One region of the Streptomyces gobitricini genome, then DNA from elsewhere that is predicted to be linked to it. Evidence: riboswitches for the same ligand, from Rfam matches in the RefSeq annotation. Region 1 holds a riboswitch; each other region holds the start of a gene.

Region 1 (4,659 bases):
GGTCGTGCAGCGCCAGCAGGACGGTGGCCGGCAGTGCCCGCAGATGACCGAGGACGTCCAACTGGTGGCGGACGTCCAGGTGGTTGGTGGGTTCGTCCAGGACGAGCAGGGATGGCTGCTGGGTGAGGGCGCGGGCGATCAGCACGCGCTGCCGTTCCCCTCCGGACAGCCGGTCGAAGGGGCGGTCCCCGAGCCCCGCCGCGTCCACCGCCTCCAGGGCGCGCTCGATCAGCCGGGCGTCCTCGGCGGTGTCCCCGTCGAGCAGCCGCTTGTGCGGGGTGCGGCCCATGGCGACGACCTCCCGCACGCTCAGGTCGAAGTCGGCGCCGGACTCCTGCACCACGGCGGCCAGTGTGCGGGCGAGCCGGCGCACCGGCGACGACCAGACATCGGCGCCGTCGACACGGACGTGCCCGGCGTCGGGGCGCAGGACCCGGTAGACGGCGCGCAGGAGGCTGGACTTGCCGCTGCCGTTGGGGCCGACCAGCCCGATCACCTCGCCGGGGCGGGCGGTCAGCGAGACGTCCCGCACCAGACGGCGGGCGCCGGCGGTGAGCGTGACGCCCTCGGCGACGAGCTCGGCCGCGCTCATCCCACTCCTTGGTCCGCGTTCCGCCGGGCGTCCCGGCGCAACAGCCACAGGAAGAACGGCCCGCCGCACAGGGCCGTCAGCACCCCGACGGGGATCTCCATGGGTGCGGCGACCGTACGCGCGGCGATATCGGCCCAGATCAGGAACACCGCCCCGGCGAGCGCCGCCGTGGGCAGCACCCGGCGATGGTCCCCGCCCACGAACAGACGCACGATGTGCGGCATGATCAGCCCGACGAAGCCGATGGGCCCGGCGGCCGCGACCAGGACCCCGGTGACCAGGGACAGCAGGACGAACATGCGGGCCCGGAACCGGCTCACGTCCAGCCCCAGCGTGGTGGCGGACTCCTCGCCGGCCAGCAGCAGGTTCAGGGGCCTCGCCTGGACCAGCAGGACACCGACCCCGAGCAGCACCGCCGCGCCGGGCAGCCACAGCGTGCCCCACCGCACGCCGCCGAGACCGCCGAGGGTCCAGGCGAGCACCGCTCGCGCCTCGTTGCCACGGTCGCTGGTCAGCAGCAGCAGGTCCATCACCGCGGTGAGTACGGCGGCGAAAGCCACCCCGGACAGCACCAGGCGCGTCGACGTGATCCGCCCGCCGGTCCGTGCCGTGGTGTACACGAGCAACAGCGTCAGCAACGCCCCGGCGAAGGCGGCGACCGACAGCGAAACCGGACCGAACAGGCTCACTCCGAAGACGAGAACCGCGACGGCACCCAGCGACGCCCCGGAGGACACCCCCAACAGGTACGGTTCCGCGAGCGGGTTGCGCACCAACGCCTGCATGGCCGAACCCACCACCGCCAGCCCCGCTCCCGCCAGCGCCCCGAGCAGCACGCGCGGCGCCCGTACATCGAGGACGATCGTCTCGCGCGCCCGTGACCAGACCGGTTCGTGCCGGTCCAGACCCAGGGCGTGCGTCACGATGCCCCACACCTCGCCGGGCGGCACGTGCACCGAGCCGATGGCCATTCCCGCGACGGCGGAGAGTGCGAGGGCGACGCCGAGTACCCCCAGAACCAGGGCGAAAGGAGCACGCCGTGGCCCTGGTGCGTCGCTCCTGCCGACGGACGCGGAGCGGGAGGCCGCCTCGGCCGGCGCGGTCGCCGTCACCGGAACCGCTCGGGGTGGAGCGCGCGTGCGAGGCCCTCGACCGCGTACGGCGGGCGGACGCCGATCAGGGTCGCGGTCAGCGGCAGTACGACGAAGCGCTTGTTCCTGATGGCGGGGACGTCGGCGAGAGCCGGCAGGGAGAGCAGGAACTTCTTCTTCTGCTCGACGCTTCCGGCGCCCGCGTAGTCGTAGATCGCGATGACCTCGGGCTTCCGGGCGACGACCTGCTCCCAGGACGCGTCGCCGAAGACGTCGTCGAGGTCGGCGAAGACGTTCCGTCCGCCGGCGAGCCTGATGATCTCGGTGCCGAGGCTCTTGCCGCCGGCGGTGAACGCCGCCTTGTCACCGCTGTCGTAGACGAACACCGGCACGGCCGGCGCACCCTTCACGGCCGCCGCCGCCCTGTCGACGCGGCCCCGGAGGTCGGCCACCAGCCGGTCGGCCCGCTCCGGCACCCCGAACACGGAGCCGATCGTGCGGATCTCGTCGTAGGTGTCCTTCATCGACACTTGCTTCTTGCCGCAGTACTCCCGGTTCAGGTAGGTGTCGATGCCGGCGTCCGCGAACGCCGTGCGCGACCGCCCCTCGTTCTCGGCGAACGCGCTGCCGTAGCCGCCGTAGACGAAGTCGGGCTCGGCGTCGAGGACGGTCTCGAAGGACGGCTCCTTCTTCGCCAGTTCGGGGACCGCCTCGTAGTCCTTTCTCAGGTGCGGAAGGACTGCCGAGTCGGGGAACGCCGTGCCGACCAGCCGGTCCTTCAGCCCGAGGGCCAGCATCAGCTCGGCGGGGTGCTGGTGGATGGTGACCACACGGGCGGGCGGCTTCCGGTAGGTGGTGCTGGTGCCGCAGTTGTCGACGGTGACCGGGAAGCCCTTGACCGGTGACGACTCCGCCTTCGGCCGGTGCCCGGAACCGGTGCCCGCGGCGCAGCCGGCCAGCAGGGCGGTGGACAGGGCGAGCGAGACGGCCGCGGCGCGCAGGGCGCGGCGGCGGGAAACGGGCGGGGGAGAGACAGGACGGGGCGTGCCGTCGTACACGTAAAGCCTCCTGGGGAGTCCGCGCTCCTCGGAACGGGCCCGCGACAGGCCAGTGTCCTGACTCCCGGATCGACGTTCCCCCCGCCTTCCCGCGCGGTGCGCAGTGGCGTACTGAAGGGGTGCACTCCCCGGTCACAGTGGCGGGACCGTGCCGGAATCGCACCGGCTTCCTGTCTCCCGTCGCGGTGATGACCAGATGATCTTACGTAAATGTGGCGGACGGGTGAAAGGGCGCATGGCCGGAACCGTGCGCCCCTGGGAAGGTGCCACCCGCCACGACAGGGCCATGGCCGCCGTCGGCCTGTTTCTGGCCGTAGCGGTGGAAAGCCCTGGCGCGGTATACGGCCCGTCTGGGATCCTGCCACCTGGCCCGCGACGGCGGAACGAGGAAGCCGGTGGGAATCCGGCACGGTACCGCCACTGTGAAGGGGGAGCGAACCCGCCACGGTCACCGTCCCCCAGGGGCTGGGAAGACCGGGGGAGCGTCGATCCCGAGTCAGGAGACTCACGCCGTCGCACCCCGACGTACCGGGGCGGATCTCCCCGAGAGAGGACGGTGGCACCTGTGTGCCCACCCCCACCCTCTTCCGCGCGCCCCGGCGTCACCCGCGTCACCGGCGCGCCACCCCCGGCACGGCCACTACCCGGCCCGCACGGTGCGCAGACGGTGACCGACGGCACGCTCGTCAGGGTCGCCGCCGTCGGCCCCTACTTCGCCGTGTCCAGCGGCCCACGTGCCGACGCCGGCGACTTCCGGCCGTTCACCGCGCTCCACCACGACCCGGCGCCCTTGGCGGCGTACGTGGCGGAGACGGCCCGCCGGCTCGGCACCGACCAGCGGCGCGTCGCGGCCTCGACGCTCCACATCGGCACGGCCGCCCGCCTGTGGTCCGTCGCGCTCGCCACGGCCACACTGACCGGCCGGGCCACGGACCTGACACCCGAGCGGGTGTGGTGGCGCACCCCGGAGTCCGGCCCGATCGAGCTCTGGCTTCCGCAGGTGCCCGCCGCGACCGCCGGGGACCTGCCCGCCGCGCTGTACGAGACCGTCGTCGTACGGCATCTGCTGCCGCTGGGCGACGCCCTCCGGCGGGACTTCGGCCTTTCGCCCAGGATCCTGCACGGCAACACCGCCTCCGCGCTCGTCGGCGCCGTACGGGTGCTGCTCGCCCGCGTCCCGGACGCCCCGCGGTCACCGCTCCCGGTCGCCGCCGCCCTGCTGGCGCGGGAACCGCTCGCGAGTGCGGGCGTCCTCACCGTCGACCCCCTCGCCTACCGCCGCAACAGTTGCTGCCTCTACTACCGGGTCCCTGGGAACGGATTCTGCGGCGACTGCGTGCTCGAAGGCGAGAGGCCGCGGCACGGAAGCGGCGGTTCATGACGGCACCGCGTCAGGGCCGGCAGTCAACCAGGATCCAGCCCTGACCAACCACCTTCAGCCAAGATCGGTTGCGGGACAACTCTTGACAGATGGCAGTGACCAGCACCTTCACCAGGGTGCGGGAGAGGCTGTCAGCGGTGGCCCAGCACATTGACCACCCGTCCGCTGGGATCGCGGACGAAGAACCGCCGTACGCCCCACTCCTCATCCTGTAGGGGGTGCAGGATCTCCGCACCGCTCTGCCGCATGACCGCGTAAGCCGCATCCACGTCGTCCACCTCGACGCTCATGTCGGCGGTGACAGGCGCGGTCTTGTCACTGGTCATGACGCTGACCTGCGCTGCCGGGACGGACGGGGAGGCGAGCGTCATGATCCAGCCGTGGTTCATGACCTCCTCGAAGCCCAGCAGGCCATAGAACTCCCGGCTCTCCTGCGCAGCCTCCGACTGGATGTTGGGCACGACACGGCGAACAGCCATCGATGACTCCGATCGAGAACAAACGTGTCTCTGGTCTCCCCAGAAGTACTACGGCACG
Region 2 (4,659 bases), on a different contig from region 1:
TAGAAGTTGCGGCCGGTCGGCAGCACGTTGACCAGACCGCGGAGCGGGGAACCGGACGGACCGGCGGGCACGAAGCCGCCGCCCAGGGCGTGCACGGCGTGGGCCAGCTCGTCGGTGGTGGCGGCGAGGCGGGGCACGACCTGGCGGGCGGCGAAGTCGAGGATCGCGGTCACCTGCTCGCCGTGGCCCTCGGCGACGGCGGCGACGGCGGCCGGGTCCCAGTCGGCGGCCTCCATCGCCTCGACCAGCGCGCGGGCCTTGGCCTCCGCCTCGTCGGCGCCTGTGCGGGTCGCGGCGGACTCGTCCAGCCCGAGGGCCTCGCGCAGGCCGGGCAGGGACTGCGTACCGCCCCAGATCTGGCGGGCGCGGAGGATCGACAGGACCAGGTTGACCCGTTCGGGGCCGGTGGGGGCGCCGCCCAGGACGTGCAGGCCGTCGCGGATCTGGGCGTCCTTGACCTCGCAGAGCCAGCCGTCGACGTGGAGCAGGAAGTCGTCGAACCCGTCGTCGTCCGGGCGGTCCTCCAGACCCAGGTCGTGGTCGAGCTTGGCGGCCTGGATCAGCGTCCAGATCTGGGCGCGGATGGCCGGCAGCTTGGACGGGTCCATGGAGGAGATCTGCGCGTACTCGTCGAGCAGCTGCTCCAGGCGCGTGATGTCGCCGTACGACTCGGCGCGGGCCATCGGCGGCACCAGGTGGTCGACGAGCGTGGCGTGGACGCGGCGCTTGGCCTGGGTGCCCTCACCCGGGTCGTTCACCAGGAACGGGTAGATCAGCGGGATGTCGCCGAGGGCGGCGTCGGGGCCGCACGCGGCGGACAGGCCCGCGTTCTTGCCGGGCAGCCACTCCAGGTTGCCGTGCTTGCCGAGGTGGACCATGGCGTCGGCGCCGAAGCCGCCGTCCTCGGCGCGGGCGGCGATCCAGCGGTAGGCGGCCAGGTAGTGGTGCGACGGCGGCAGGTCGGGGTCGTGGTAGATCGCGATCGGGTTCTCGCCGAAGCCGCGCGGCGGCTGGATGAGGATCAGCAGGTTGCCGCGCCGCAGGGCGGCGAGGACGATGTCGCCCTCCGGGTTGGCGGAGCGGTCGAGGAACATCTCGCCGGGCGGCGGGCCCCAGTGCCGCTCCACCTGCTCGCGCAGCTCCCCGGGGAGCGTGGCGTACCAGCGCTTGTAGTCGGCGGCCGGGATGCGGACCGGGTTCCTGGCCAGCTGCTCCTCGGTGAGCCAGTCCTGGTCGTGGCCGCCGGCCTCGATGAGGGCGTAGATGAGTTCGTCGCCGTCACCGGAGGCGAGGCCCGGGACGTCCTCGTCGCCGAAGTCGTACCCCTCCTCCCGCAGCCGGCGCAACAGCGCGACGGCGGAGGCGGGGGTGTCGAGGCCGACGGCGTTGCCGATGCGGGAGTGCTTGGTCGGGTACGCGGAGAGGACCAGCGCCAGGCGCTTGTCGGCGTTCGGGATGTGGCGCAGCCGGGCGTGGCGTACGGCGATCCCGGCGACGCGGGCGGCGCGCTCGGCGTCGGCGACGTACGCGGGCAGGCCGTCGGCGTCGATCTCCTTGAAGGAGAACGGCACGGTGATGAGGCGGCCGTCGAACTCGGGGACGGCGACCTGGCTGGCGGCGTCGAGCGGCGAGAGGCCCTCGTCGTTCTCCTCCCAGGCGGCGCGCGAGCCGGTCAGGCACAGGGCCTGGAGGATCGGCACGTCGAGCGCGGCGAGGGCGCCCGCGTCCCACGACTCGTCGTCACCGCCCGCCTGCGCCTCGGCCGGCTTGGTGCCACCGGCGGCGAGGACGGTGGTGATGACCGCGTCGGCCGTCCGCAGGCTCTCCAGCAGCTCCGGCTCGGGGGCGCGGAGGGAGGCCACGTAGAGCGGGAGGGCCTGGCCGCCCGCGTCCTCGATGGCGTCGCAGAGGGTGTCCACGAAGGCGGTGTTGCCGCTCATGTGGTGGGCGCGGTAGTACAGGACGGCGACCGTGGGACCGATGGTGGTGCGGGCGGTCCGCTCCAGCGGGCCCCAGGTGGGGGCGGCGGCCGGCGGCTCGAAGCCGTGGCCGGTGAGCAGGACGGTGTCGGAGAGGAAGCGGGCGAGCTGCTCCAGGTTGTCCGGGCCGCCGTGGGCGAGGTAGGCGTGCGCCTCGGCCGCGATGCCGATCGGGACGGTGGAGGTCTCCATCAGCTGGGCGTCGGGGGCCTGTTCGCCGGTGAGGACGACGAGCGGCTTGCCGGTCTCACGGAGGGCCTGGAGGCCTTCCTCCCAGGCGCGGATGCCGCCGAGGAGGCGTACGACGACGAGGTCGGCGCCGTCGAGGAGGCCGTCCAGGTCCTGGACGGGGAGCCGGGCGGGGTTGGCGAACCGGTACTCCACGGGGCCGCCGGCCGCGCGGGCGCTGAGCAGGTCGGTGTCGGAGTGCGACAGCAGCAGGATCGTCGTGGCGGGCGCCGGGGCGGGCGCCGTCTCGGGCGTGGTCGCGTGCGTCATGACGTGCGCAGGCCTTCCTCGGGGTGTCCGCGCCCCGGGTGGTCGTAGGACGGCGGGAGTTCCTGACTCGTCCGGTTCCGGCCGGACTCACAGTGGCGGGACCGCGCCGGATTCTCACCGGGCTTCCTCCCTAGGGCCCTGGGACCCTGTGCCGTCTGCATAGTAGAGGCTGCGCGTATGCTCGCCGCCATGCCGCCCAGCTCACCAAACCCCCAGGACCGGGGTGAAGCGCACATACGGGACCGTGTCCGCGAGCGCGGTGACGCGTGCCCCGGCGCACTCCGGCTGCACCGGGCCGACGACGGATCGCTCGCCCGGCTCCGGGTTCCCACCGGCGTGCTGACGCCCCGTCAAGTGACCGTACTGGCCGACGCGTCGGACCGTCTGGGCGACGGGCACCTCTCCCTCACCTCGCGCGGCAACGTGGAGTTGAGGGGCCTCGGCGACGGCTGCGGAGCCGGGCTGGCGGACCTGCTGCGCGAGGCGGGCCTGCTGCCGTCCGAACGGCACGAGCGGGTACGGAACATGGTCGTCTCGCCGCTCGCCGGGCCGGGTGTGCAGGGGTGGGCCGCCCGCCTGGACGCGCTCCTGTGCGCCGAGGACTGGACGACGGAACTCTCCGGCCGCTTCCTGTTCGCCGTGGACGACGGACGGGGCGACGTGGCGGGGCTGGCCGCCGATGTGACGTTGCTCGCAGCCCCCCACGGCGGCGCCCTGCTGCACGTCGCGGACCGGACCTGGCGGGTCGCCCCCGCCGACGCGCCCCGCGCCGCGCTCGCGGCGGCCGGGGCGTTCCTCGCCGCCGCGCGGCGGGCGGGCACGGGCGCGTGGCGGGTGCGGGAGCTGCCGGCGGGGCAGGACGTGGACGTGACGGAGCACCTGCGGCGGGCGGCGGTCGCGGCCGAGCCCGTACCGGAGGCCGCCCTCCCGGCCGGCGGGCCGCCCCCGCCCGGGGTGATCGGCGACGGCACGGTGTCCGTCCTGGCCCGCCTCGGCCGGGTGAGCTCGGCCCAGTTCCGCGCGCTGCTGCCCGCCGAGGAGGTACGGGTCACCCCGTGGCGCGGCTTCGTACTGCCGGGCCTCGCCGGGCGGGCGGCGGCCGAGGAGCGGCTGCGCGCCCTCGACGGCGCCGGGTTCATCACCCGTACCGACTCCCCCTGGACCGGGGTCACCGCGTGCACCGGACGCCCCGGCTGCGCCAAGTCCCTGTCCGACGTACGGGCGGACGCGCGGCCCCGCGAGGGTGCGCTGCCCGTCCACTGGTCGGGGTGCGCCCGCCGGTGCGGCCACCCGCAGGGCGCGTGGACCGACATGGTCGCGACCGGCGAGGGCGCGTACCAGATGACCGTACAAGGACCGACGAAATGAGCGAGAGCAGAGTGTTCGACTACGAGAAGGACGGCGCGGAGATCTACCGCCAGTCCTTTGCCACGATCCGCGCCGAGGCGGATCTCGCGGGCCTGCCGGCCGACGTCAGCCAGGTCGCCGTGCGGATGATCCACGCCTGCGGCATGGTCGACCTCGTCCGCGACCTGGCGTACACGCCGGACGTCGTGGCCCGCGCCCGTGAGGCGCTGCGCGCCGGCGCGCCGATCCTGTGCGACGCGCGGATGGTCGCCAGCGGCGTCACCCGCAAGCGGCTGCCCGCGGACAACGACGTGGTCTGCACGCTCTCCGACCCGTCCGTCCCGGCGCTCGCCGCCGAGCTCGGGACGACGCGCAGCGCCGCCGCGCTGGAGCTGTGGCGCGACCGGCTGGAAGGGGCGGTCGTCGCGGTCGGCAACGCCCCGACCGCGCTCTTCCGCCTCCTGGAGATGATCGAGGCCGGCGCGCCCCGCCCGGCGGCGGTCATCGGCATACCGGTCGGGTTCATCGGGGCGGCCGAGTCCAAGGACGCCCTGGCGGCCTTCCCGGGCCTCGAGCACCTGGTGGTGCGCGGGCGGCGGGGCGGCAGCGCGATGGCGGCGGCCGCGATCAACGCGATCGCCCACGAGGCGGAGATCCAGGCATGAGCGGAAAGCTGTACGGCGTGGGGCTCGGCCCCGGCGACCCGAACCTGATGACGGTCGCGGCGGTCAAGGCCATCGCGGCCGCCGACGTGATCGCGTACCACTCGGCGCGGCACGGGCGTTCCATCGCCCGCTCCATCGCGGCCGAGCACATTCGCGAGGACCACGTCGAA
Region 3 (4,659 bases), 250 kb from region 1:
CCTCCCTGGACCAGCTCGTCGAGACCGCCACCGACGACGTCCTCATCAGTCCGGTGATCGACGCACCGCACGGGCTCATGCGGTGGCCGATCAGGGCGGAACCGGGCCTGACCGTCGTACGCCAGCGCATGACGGACCCGCCGCCGGACAACCCCGCGCGTATGCGCGCCCACCCGGGCCGCGAGTGGCTCGTCGTCCTGTCCGGTACCGCGGTCCTGCTCCTGGGGAACCGGCGCATCCGCGTGGAGACGAACCAGGCGGCCGAGTTCCCCACGATGCTGCCGCACGCCATCGGCGCCGAGGGCGGGCCCTGCGAGATCCTGGGCATCTTCGACCGCGACGCCCGCCGCGGCCACCAGCGGGGTGACGACGCCTGAGGCAGCGGCCGGCCCGTACCCGGCGCGCGCCGTTTGCGCTTCCGGCAGCACATCCGGCCATCGTCTTGCGCGATCGGGGAACCATGGCGTCCCGGCGGCACGCCCCTCCTAACGTGACCGCCATGACGCACACTTCTCCCCACTCCGCACCTGGTGGCGCGCAGCACACCGCCTTCGAGCACGACCTCGGGTCCGACGGCCAGGCCGAGATCCTCGACCTCGACGCGGAGGTGTTCGCCGAGCACCTCGCGTCCATCACCGCGTGGCTGCCCGTCGACAGGGACCCGCGCCACATCGCCGACCTGGGATGCGGCACCGGGGCCGGCACGTTCGCCCTGCTCGCGCGTTTCCCCGGAGCGGAGGTGACGGCCGTCGACGCGTCGGACGGCCATCTGGGCCGGCTGCGGAAACGGGCCGAGGCGCTCGGTGTGGCCGACCGGGTGCGCACGGTGCGGGCCGACCTCGACGGGGACTGGCCCGAGCTCGACCGGCCCGAGCTGGTGTGGGCGTCGGCGTCGATGCACCACCTGGCCGACCCCGACCGCGCGCTGCGCGAGGTTCGCGCCCTGCTCGCACCCGGCGGGCTGTTCGCCGTCGTCGAGACGGCCGGCTTCCCGCGCTTCCTGCCCGTCAACGCTCCCGAGGGGCGGCCCGGCCTTGAGGAGCGCTGCCACGCCGCCCTCGCGCACCACGCCGCCGCGCACGTGCCGCACCGCGGTGCCGACTGGGGCACCAAGCTGGCCTCCGCCGGGTTCACCGTCGAGGACGAGCGCGCGATCACTGTGAACGTCGACGGCTCCCGTGGCACGGCGGTCGGCCGGTACGCGCTCAGCAGCCTGAAGCACCTGCGCGACAGCGCCGCCCCCGCTCTTTCCGCCGAGGACCTCGTCGCGCTCGACCAGTTGCTCGACACCGACAGCCCCCTCGGCGTCCTGCGCCGCGGCGACCTCGCCGTCCGTACCGAACGCACCGTATGGGCCGCGCGACGCGCGTGACGCCGCGGCGACGCGCCTGACCAGAGCCCCGCCGGCGGCACCCGGGCGGCCGTACGCCCACACCGCCCGACGGGCCCACCGGCCGACCGTCTCGCCGGCGCCGGGCCAAAGCGTGCCGCGCGCCGCTTCCGGACGACAGGACACTCGGGCCGGCGCGCCCGACCGGCGCCCGGGCTCAGGTGCGCCACCGGGGGTGTGCCCGCCGCTCGCACAGGGCGGGAGCGTGCCCGCCCGGCGCCGGTCGACCCGCTGGAGCTCGTGTCCCCGGTCCGTCGGTAGGGTCGCCAGGTATGACTGTCGCCCGCTCCGTCGCTCTCTTCGTCGTCGCCGCCCTGTTCGAGATCGGCGGCGCCTGGCTGGTGTGGCAGGGCATCCGCGAGCACAAAGGGTGGATCTGGATCGGCGCCGGGGCCATCGCCCTGGGCCTGTACGGGGTGGTGGCGACCTGGCAGCACGACGACGACTTCGGCCGGGTCCTCGCCGCGTACGGTGGAGTCTTCGTCGCGGGGTCGATCGCCTGGGGCATGGTCGCCGACGGCTACCGGCCCGACCGCTTCGACGTCGTCGGCGCCCTGGTGTGCCTGGCCGGGATGGCCGTGATCATGTACGCCCCCCGCGGCCACTAGGTCAGCGGCGCGTACGGGCGGCCCGCCACCGCCAGCACCGGGGCTCAGGCTCTCCCCCACGGCGGGCACGGGGACGTCGGCGCGCGTGGTCAACTCCTTGGCGCGTTCAGCGACGACACGGCGGGCCGGTTGAGGCAGGCTCGAATGCGGCGGGGGCGCTCGGGACACATGGCGCTCCGCCGCCGCGACGAACACTGCCTACAGACGGCGCAGGTCACACGCGGAGACCTGGTGGGCGGGGGTGGCGGGTTCCGGGGCGTGAGCCGGACCCAAGCTGGGCTTTCGAAGCGCTGCCGACCGGACAGGGACCGACCCGGATCCGGGTGAGCCCTCCACCCCGGCGGCGGCCGCTCCACGTGCGGCCGGGCCGGGTATCCGGGCACGGTCGCGGCGCTCGGGGGCCTGACGCTCGCGGCAATCGTCTTCGCCCGCGTGGTCAGCCGCTCCTCGGCGAGCGCGAAGGACCGAACGCCTCGCTGCCCCGCGCTCCTCGTCCCGCCACCGCGGACGCCCACGGGCCTCGTACGTCCCGTGGAGTCCGCGGCTTCTTGGCGCCGACCCCGGTGGCGCCACCTCCGTCGTCCGCGTACGGGGCTGTCCAGTGCCCGAGCGCCGGTTGCTCCGAAGTGGGACACACCGTCGAGTTCGCCGGGATCCGCGGGTGTGGTAATTTGCGCCAGCCAGTTGAACTCCTTACATGCCTTGCGTGTGTACGTGAGTCAGGGAATCCGGTGCGAACCCGGAACTGACGCGCAGCGGTGAGGGCGACGGGCGGGGCACGAAGCCACTGGGCCGGACCACCGGCTCGGGAAGGCGCCTCGTCCGGATGACCCCGAGTCCGAAGACCTGCTGGCAGCACCGTACGCACGGGCTCCGCGCATGGGCCCCCGACGCTAGGAACAACGCCGTGCCCATCACGCGCCGGACCGCTTCTTTCGCCGTGCTCCTGAGCGGGGCCCTCCTGCTGACCGGGTGCGGCGCCTCCGCCCGGCCGGCGACCGCGCCGCAGGCCGCGGCGCGCGCGCTGGACAACTGCGGGGAGAAGGTGGAGATCCGGGGCGACGGGCCCCGGCGCGCGGTCTCGCTGAACCAGGGCACCACCGAGATCATGCTGTCGCTGGGCCTCGCGGACCGGATGGCCGGGACCGCGACCTGGACCGACCCCGTCATGAAGGGCCTCGAGAAGGCCAATGCCGGCGTGGAGCGCCTCGCCGAGAACAACCCGTCCTTCGAGAAGGTCCTCGACACCGAACCCGACTTCGTCGCCGCGTCGTTCGCCTCCACCCTCGGGAAGGGCGGCGTGGCGACGCGCGAGCAGTTCGCGAAGCTCGGCGTACCGACGTACCTCTCGCCGTCCGACTGTCTGGGCAAGGACAACAGCGGCGACGGGGACGGCGTCCGCACCGAGCCGCTGACGATGGACACCGTGTACGCGGAGGTGCGCGACCTCGCCCGCGTCTTCGGGGAGGACAAGCGCGGCGAGGATCTGGTCGCGCGGCTCACGTCCCGCGTCACCAGGGCCACCGCCGGCCTCGACGCCTCGGACGTCACCCTGCTGTACTGGTTCTCCGACGCCAAGTCCCCGTACATGGCGGGCTGCTGCGGAGCCCCCGGCATCATCACCAAGGAGCTGGGCGCCAAGAACGTCTTCGACGACACCACCGAGGAGTGGCCCCAGATCAACTGGGAGACGGTCGCCGACCGCGACCCCGACGTGCTGGTGATCGGTGACCTCACCCGCAAGGCGCAGAGCGGGGAGAGCGCCGCGAAGAAGATCGAGTTCCTGGAGTCGAACCCGGTCACCCGGAACATGGACGCCGTCCGTCACAAGCGGTACGTCCTGGTCAGCGGCCAGGCCATGAACCCGACGATCCGTACCGTGGAGGGCGTCGAACAGGTCGCGGCCGCGCTGCGCGGCTTCGGCCTGGCGAAGTGACCGCGGCGCTGCTGCGCGCGGCCGGCGGGCTCGCCGCGCTCGCCCTGTCCATGGCCCTGGCCATCACCATCGGGCCGGCGGACATCGACGTCCGCGACGTCTGGTCCGTCGTCGCCGCGCACCTCGGGGGTGATGTCTCGGAGCTCACCCCCATCCGCGACGGCATCGTGTGGAACCTCCGCCTTCCGCGCACCCTGCTGGCCGCCGTGTGCGGAGCGGGGCTGGCGCTGTGCGGAGCGGTGATGCAGTCGCTGCTGCGCAACCCGCTGGCGGATCCCTTCGTCCTCGGCGTCTCGTCCGGCGCCTCCACCGGAGCCGTCGTCGTGGTCGTCCTGGGCGTGGGCGGCGGTCTGCTGCCGGTCTCCGGCGGTGCCTTCGTGGGTGCCCTGTGCTCGTTCGCGGCGATGATGCTGCTGAGCCACACCCTCGGCGGCACCACCGACCGCGTCGTCCTGTCCGGCGTCGCCGCGATGCAGCTGTTCTCCGCGCTGACCTCCTTCATCGTGGTCACGTCGGCCGACGCCGAGACCACCCGGGGCGTGCTGTTCTGGCTGCTGGGCTCGCTGGGCGGGGCCGACTGGACGGACGTGTGGCTGTGCCTCGCCGCGCTGGTGATCGCGCTGGCCGTCTGCCTCGGCCACGCCAGGACCCTGGACGCGTTCGCCTTCGGTCAGGACGCGGCGGCCACCCTGGGCGTGAACGTCGCCCGTGCCCGGCTGGTCCTG
Region 4 (4,659 bases), on a different contig from region 1:
TACGCCACGCCCCAGCCGGTGACCGGGCGCCCGTCGTCCCCGACGCCGCCCTCGACGAGGCGGCGAGGGGGCGGGGGTGAACCGAGCCCCATCGGCTGTCGGGTTTCCTGCCGCGCGGACGCGCGCCGCCGGGCGTGAGCCGTTCCGCCGCGTCGCCTCGTACGGCGGACCGTGCCGTCCGGGAGCCGCGCCGCGCCCGCGCCTACGCCCCCGGCACCGCCGCCGCCCAGGCGTCGAGCTCCTCCGGGGTGCGCGGGCCCGGCGCGGCCGCGTCCAGCAGGCCGCGGTCGCGCAGCACCCGCGCCACCGCCATGCCCCAGGGGCGGCGGAGACCGGCCGCGTCGAGGAGCGCCTGGTCGGCGAGCAGGTCGGCGACCGGTCCGGTGCGCAGGCCGTCCGGGGTGAGGACGGCCGCGTCGTCCGCCCAGCGCAGGGCCAGGTCCACGTCGTGCGTCGCCATCACCACCGTGGTCCCGGTGGCGCGCAGCCGGTCCAGTACGGCCAGCAGCCGTTCCTGGCCGTGCGGATCGAGGCCGGCCGTCGGTTCGTCCAGGACCAGGACCCGGGGCCGCATGGCGACCGCGCCCGCGATCGCGGCCCGCTTGCGCTGGCCGTACGAGAGCAGGTGCGTCGGCCGGTCCTCCAGCGCCGTGATGTCCAGCGCCTCCAGAGCCTCGCGCACCCGCTCCCGCACCTCCGGCTCCGCCAGCCCCAGGTTCATCGGCCCGAACGACACGTCCTGGCCCACCGACGCCGCGAACAGCTGGTCGTCCGGGTCCTGCACGACCAACTGCACCGTCGTGCGCAGCCGCGTCAGACCCGCCCTGTCGTACGACACCTCCCGCCCCTCCAGGCGCAGCTGCCCGCTCCCGCACCGCAGGCCACCGCTCAGCAGCCGGAGCATCGTCGTCTTCCCGCTGCCGTTGCGGCCGAGCAGCGCGATGGACCGCCCCTCCGGCACGGCGAAGTCCACGCCCCGCAGGACGGCGGGGCCGTCCTCGTAGGCGTAACCCGCGCCCAGCAGTTCCACGACGGCGGAAGGCATCACGGCAGCAACCTTTCGAGTACGAGAGTGAGCGCGACGAGCCCGGCGAGCAGCGCGCCGGTCGCCCCCAGGAACCGCCGGGACACCTCCGTCCGCGGCACCAGCACGCGCAGGGTGCCGTCGTAGCCGCGCCCGGTCAGGCCCGTCTGGAGCCGGGCCGCCCGGTCGAAGGCGCGTACGAACGCCGTCGCTCCCAGGCCCGCCAGGGAACGCCAGGCGGCCGCCCGGCTCGTCAGTCCGAGCCGCGCGGCCTGCGCCTCCCGGATCCGCCGGACCGAGTCCAGCAGCAGGAAACTGATCCGGTACATCACGAGCGCGACGTCGACGACCGGCGCCGGCACCCCCGCCCGCACCAGCCTGGGCAACACGTCGCACACCGGCGTGGTGAACGCGAACAGCAGCACGCCGAGCGAGGCGGCCGACGTACGCAGCAGCAATTGGCCCGCGTGCGCCGGCCCGTCCGGGGCGAGCGTGACGAGCCCGCCCGCCCCGCCCACCTGGAACAGCAGGGGCACCGCACCCGTTACGCAGAAACCCAGTGGGATGCGCCACGCCCGCCACAGCTGCCGCGGCGCCACCCCCGCCGGGCCCAGCAGCACCGCGAGGGTCGCGGCGGCGACGAGCACGGCCCCCGGCCAGGGCGGCAGGCACACGGCCAGCACGGTCAGACCGAAGCCCAGCAGGGCCTTCTCGCCCGGATGGCGGCGGCGCCAGCGACTGCTGTGCGCCGCCGCGTCGATCGGCAGCACCGGCGGCTAGGCGGAAGGCCGGGGCACACCGGCGTCGGCACCGGCCGGACCGGCGACCGGAGGTTCCGTGACCGGAGGTTCAGCGCCCGCGGGCTTCACCGGGTCGTCCCCGTCGGAGGATCCGTCGGGGGATCCGTTGCGGGATCCGTCGCGGGATCCGGCAGGAGACCCGGTACGCGCCCGCGCCTCACCCTGCCGACGCCCGCGCCGCAGGCCGAAGTAGTACGCCAGCACACCGGCGCCCAGAGCGGCCTGCAGCGAGAACAGCGCCGACTCGATCTCGCCGGACGGGGGTTCGTACAGCGGACTGAACCACGGCTCGTAGTCCGGGTTCGTCTCGGTGATCGCCGTCTCCGCCTGCGCGTCGGCGCCCGCGAACGGCTCCTCCCTGTGGTCACCCATCCCCAGGGCCAGCGGGAGGACGGCGAGCGCGGCCACGACGAGCAGCAGCAGCGTGTTGATCCTGGCGTCACGGCTCATCGCGCCACGGCCTCCTTCTTCACGGACACCACGCCGAGCCGGACGAGATCCCCCTTGCTGGACCGCGTCAGCAGCCGCATCACCAGCACGGTGAGCAGCCCCTCGCTGACGGCCAGCGGGATCTGCGTCACCGCGAAGATCCCGCCGAACTTCGCCAGAGAACCGACGAGACCGCTGCTCGGGTCCGGGAAGGCGAGCGCGAGCTGCACGCTGGTGACGCAGTACGTGGACAGGTCGGCCACGAAGGCCCCGAAGAACACGCTCACCATCAGCGGCACCTCGAAGCGGCGCAGCAGCCAGTACACCCCGAAGCCGGCCCACGGGCCGACGACAGCCATCGAGAAGACGTTGGCGCCCAGCGTCGTCAGGCCGCCGTGCGCCAGCAGCAGCGCCTGGAACAGCAGGGTGATGGTGCCGAGCACCGCCATGATCGGCGGCCGGAACAGGATCGCGCCCAGCCCCGTACCGGTCGGGTGGGAGCAACTCCCCGTCACCGACGGGAGCTTGAGGGCCGAGAGGACGAAAGTGAAGGCGCCGGCCGCGCCGAGCAGGAGAGTCGATTCGGGATTGGCCCTGACCTCACGGGTCAGGGCCCGGACGCCGTGGACGACGAAGGGGGCGGCCGCCACGCTCCAGGCGGCCGCGTGCACGGGGGGCAGATAGCCCTCGGCGATATGCATGTTGGGGGAGACCCTCTCCAGCACCTCGTGGATGGACAACGCGCCCTGGCCGGTCTCCTGGCTGACGGGTCATGCCGCCGCGACTCCGCCTTCCCGGACCCCGCGGTCTCCCGCGGCGTTCCAGTGGCTTCCCGAGATGGTCCCCGGGGGGTGGAGCCGGACTTCCCGATCACAGTGGCGAGGGCCGCACCGGTACCGCACCGGTTTCCCGTACACCAAGGCCCTGCGACACTAGTGCGTTGACCAGGTACATCACAAGCCGCGCGTCGGCGCACGGCCCGGCTCCACCCCGCGGGCGCGCCTTACTCCTTGCGGTAGCCGTACGCCTCCGACGCGGCCGCGACCACCGCGTCCAGGTCACCGCCCGCCGACGCGGTGACCACCGCCGCCACCGCGCCCTCCACGAACGGCGCGTCCACCAGCCGCGTGCCGTCGGGCAGCTCGTCGCCCTCCGCGAGCAGCGCCTTCACCGTCAGCACGGCGCTGCCCAGGTCCACCAGGACCGCCACGCCCGCCCCGCCGTCGACCGCCGTCGCCGCCCGCGTGATCAGCTCCGCGCTGGTGCCCAGCCCGCCGTCCGGCGTACCGCCCGCCGCCGCCACCGGAGCGGTCTCCCCGCCCCCGGCGAGACCCCGCGCCAGCCCGGCGACCGAGTCGGCGACCGCCGCGCTGTGCGAGACCAGCACGATGCCCACCCGCGCGCTCACCGTGCCTCCTCCGCCGCGGCGGCGAGCGCGGCGATCAGCAGCGCCGAGGACGTCGCGCCCGGGTCCTGGTGCCCCACGCTGCGCTCCCCGAGGTAACTGGCCCTGCCCTTGCGGGCCCGCATCGGTACGGTCGCGAGGGCGCCCCGGTCCGCGGCCTCCGCCGCCGCCGCGAACGACTCGCCGAGCGACTCGGCCATCGCCTCGACCGCCGGCTCCAGCGCGTCCAGCATCGTCTTGTCCCCGGCCTTCGCCCCGCCGAGCTGCGCCACGGCCGCCACGCCCACGCGCAGCGCCTCGGCCAGCTGGACGGGCGCGACCTCGTCGGCGGCGCCGAGCGCCTTGCCGGTGCGCCGCAGCAGCGTCCCGTACAACGGGCCCGACGCGCCACCGACCGTCGAGATCAGTTCCCGCCCCGCGAGCGTCAGCAGCGATCCCGGCGTCCCGGACGGCTCACCTTCCAGCGCCGTGACCACCGCGGCGAAACCGCGTCGCAGATTCGCGCCGTGGTCGGCGTCCCCGATCGCCGAGTCGAGCTCGGTGAGCCGGTCCGCCTCACGGTCCACGGCCGCCGCCGCGCCGGTCATCCAGCGCCGGAAGAACTCCGCGTCGAGCATCACGGCCCTCACACTCCCCACCGCAGGGCGGCGGTGCGTACCGGCGCGTCCCACAGCCGTAGCAGTTCCTCGTCGGCCTGGCACAGGGTCACCGAGCAGCCGGCCATGTCGAGCGAGGTCACGTAGTTGCCGACGAGCGTACGGGCCACCGGGACGCCTCGCTCGCCCAGCACCCGCTGGACCTCCGCGTTGAACCCGTACAGCTCCAGCAGCGGCGTCGCCCCCATGCCGTTCACCAGCACCAGTACCGGTCCGCTCGGCTTCAGATCCTCCAGGACCGCGTCCACCGCGACGTCGGCGATCTCCCCCGACGTCATCATCGGCCGCCGCTCCCGTCCTGGCTCGCCGTGGATGCCGATGCCCAGCTCCAGTTCGCCCGGCGGC

Evidence for each region. Region 1 has a riboswitch for cobalamin ahead of ABD347_RS16220 (ABC transporter substrate-binding protein). Riboswitches for the same ligand answer to the same signal wherever they lie in the genome.
Region 2: it holds a riboswitch for cobalamin, as region 1 does, so the genes downstream of both, cobN (cobaltochelatase subunit CobN) here and ABD347_RS16220 (ABC transporter substrate-binding protein) in region 1, are expected to answer to the same signal.
Region 3: it holds a riboswitch for cobalamin, as region 1 does, so the genes downstream of both, ABD347_RS17265 (ABC transporter substrate-binding protein) here and ABD347_RS16220 (ABC transporter substrate-binding protein) in region 1, are expected to answer to the same signal.
Region 4: it holds a riboswitch for cobalamin, as region 1 does, so the genes downstream of both, ABD347_RS13160 (energy-coupling factor ABC transporter permease) here and ABD347_RS16220 (ABC transporter substrate-binding protein) in region 1, are expected to answer to the same signal.

The regions. Positions count from the first base shown of each region.
Region 1 is NZ_BAAASR010000018.1:173,389-178,047, reverse strand. It holds gene ABD347_RS16230 (ABC transporter ATP-binding protein) at 1-592, opposite strand, end outside; gene ABD347_RS16225 (FecCD family ABC transporter permease) at 589-1,704, opposite strand; gene ABD347_RS16220 (ABC transporter substrate-binding protein) at 1,701-2,741, opposite strand; cobalamin riboswitch at 2,772-2,953, opposite strand; cobalamin riboswitch at 3,101-3,270, shown strand; gene ABD347_RS16215 ((2Fe-2S)-binding protein) at 3,409-4,122, shown strand; gene ABD347_RS16210 (VOC family protein) at 4,254-4,601, opposite strand.
Region 2 is NZ_BAAASR010000001.1:165,301-169,959, reverse strand. It holds gene cobN (cobaltochelatase subunit CobN) at 1-2,477, opposite strand, end outside; cobalamin riboswitch at 2,514-2,643, opposite strand; gene ABD347_RS00695 (cobalamin biosynthesis protein CobG) at 2,655-3,845, shown strand; gene ABD347_RS00690 (precorrin-8X methylmutase) at 3,842-4,489, shown strand; gene ABD347_RS00685 (precorrin-2 C(20)-methyltransferase) at 4,486-4,659, shown strand, end outside.
Region 3 is NZ_BAAASR010000018.1:419,206-423,864, forward strand. It holds gene ABD347_RS17250 (helix-turn-helix domain-containing protein) at 1-377, shown strand, start outside; gene ABD347_RS17255 (class I SAM-dependent methyltransferase) at 500-1,372, shown strand; gene ABD347_RS17260 (YnfA family protein) at 1,663-1,998, shown strand; cobalamin riboswitch at 2,663-2,866, shown strand; gene ABD347_RS17265 (ABC transporter substrate-binding protein) at 2,906-3,934, shown strand; gene ABD347_RS17270 (FecCD family ABC transporter permease) at 3,985-4,659, shown strand, end outside.
Region 4 is NZ_BAAASR010000015.1:136,062-140,720, reverse strand. It holds gene ABD347_RS13175 (energy-coupling factor ABC transporter ATP-binding protein) at 203-1,045, opposite strand; gene cbiQ (cobalt ECF transporter T component CbiQ) at 1,045-1,794, opposite strand; gene ABD347_RS13165 (energy-coupling factor ABC transporter substrate-binding protein) at 1,801-2,274, opposite strand; gene ABD347_RS13160 (energy-coupling factor ABC transporter permease) at 2,271-2,954, opposite strand; cobalamin riboswitch at 2,985-3,189, opposite strand; gene ABD347_RS13155 (PTS-dependent dihydroxyacetone kinase phosphotransferase subunit DhaM) at 3,257-3,661, opposite strand; gene dhaL (dihydroxyacetone kinase subunit DhaL) at 3,658-4,275, opposite strand; gene dhaK (dihydroxyacetone kinase subunit DhaK) at 4,284-4,659, opposite strand, start outside.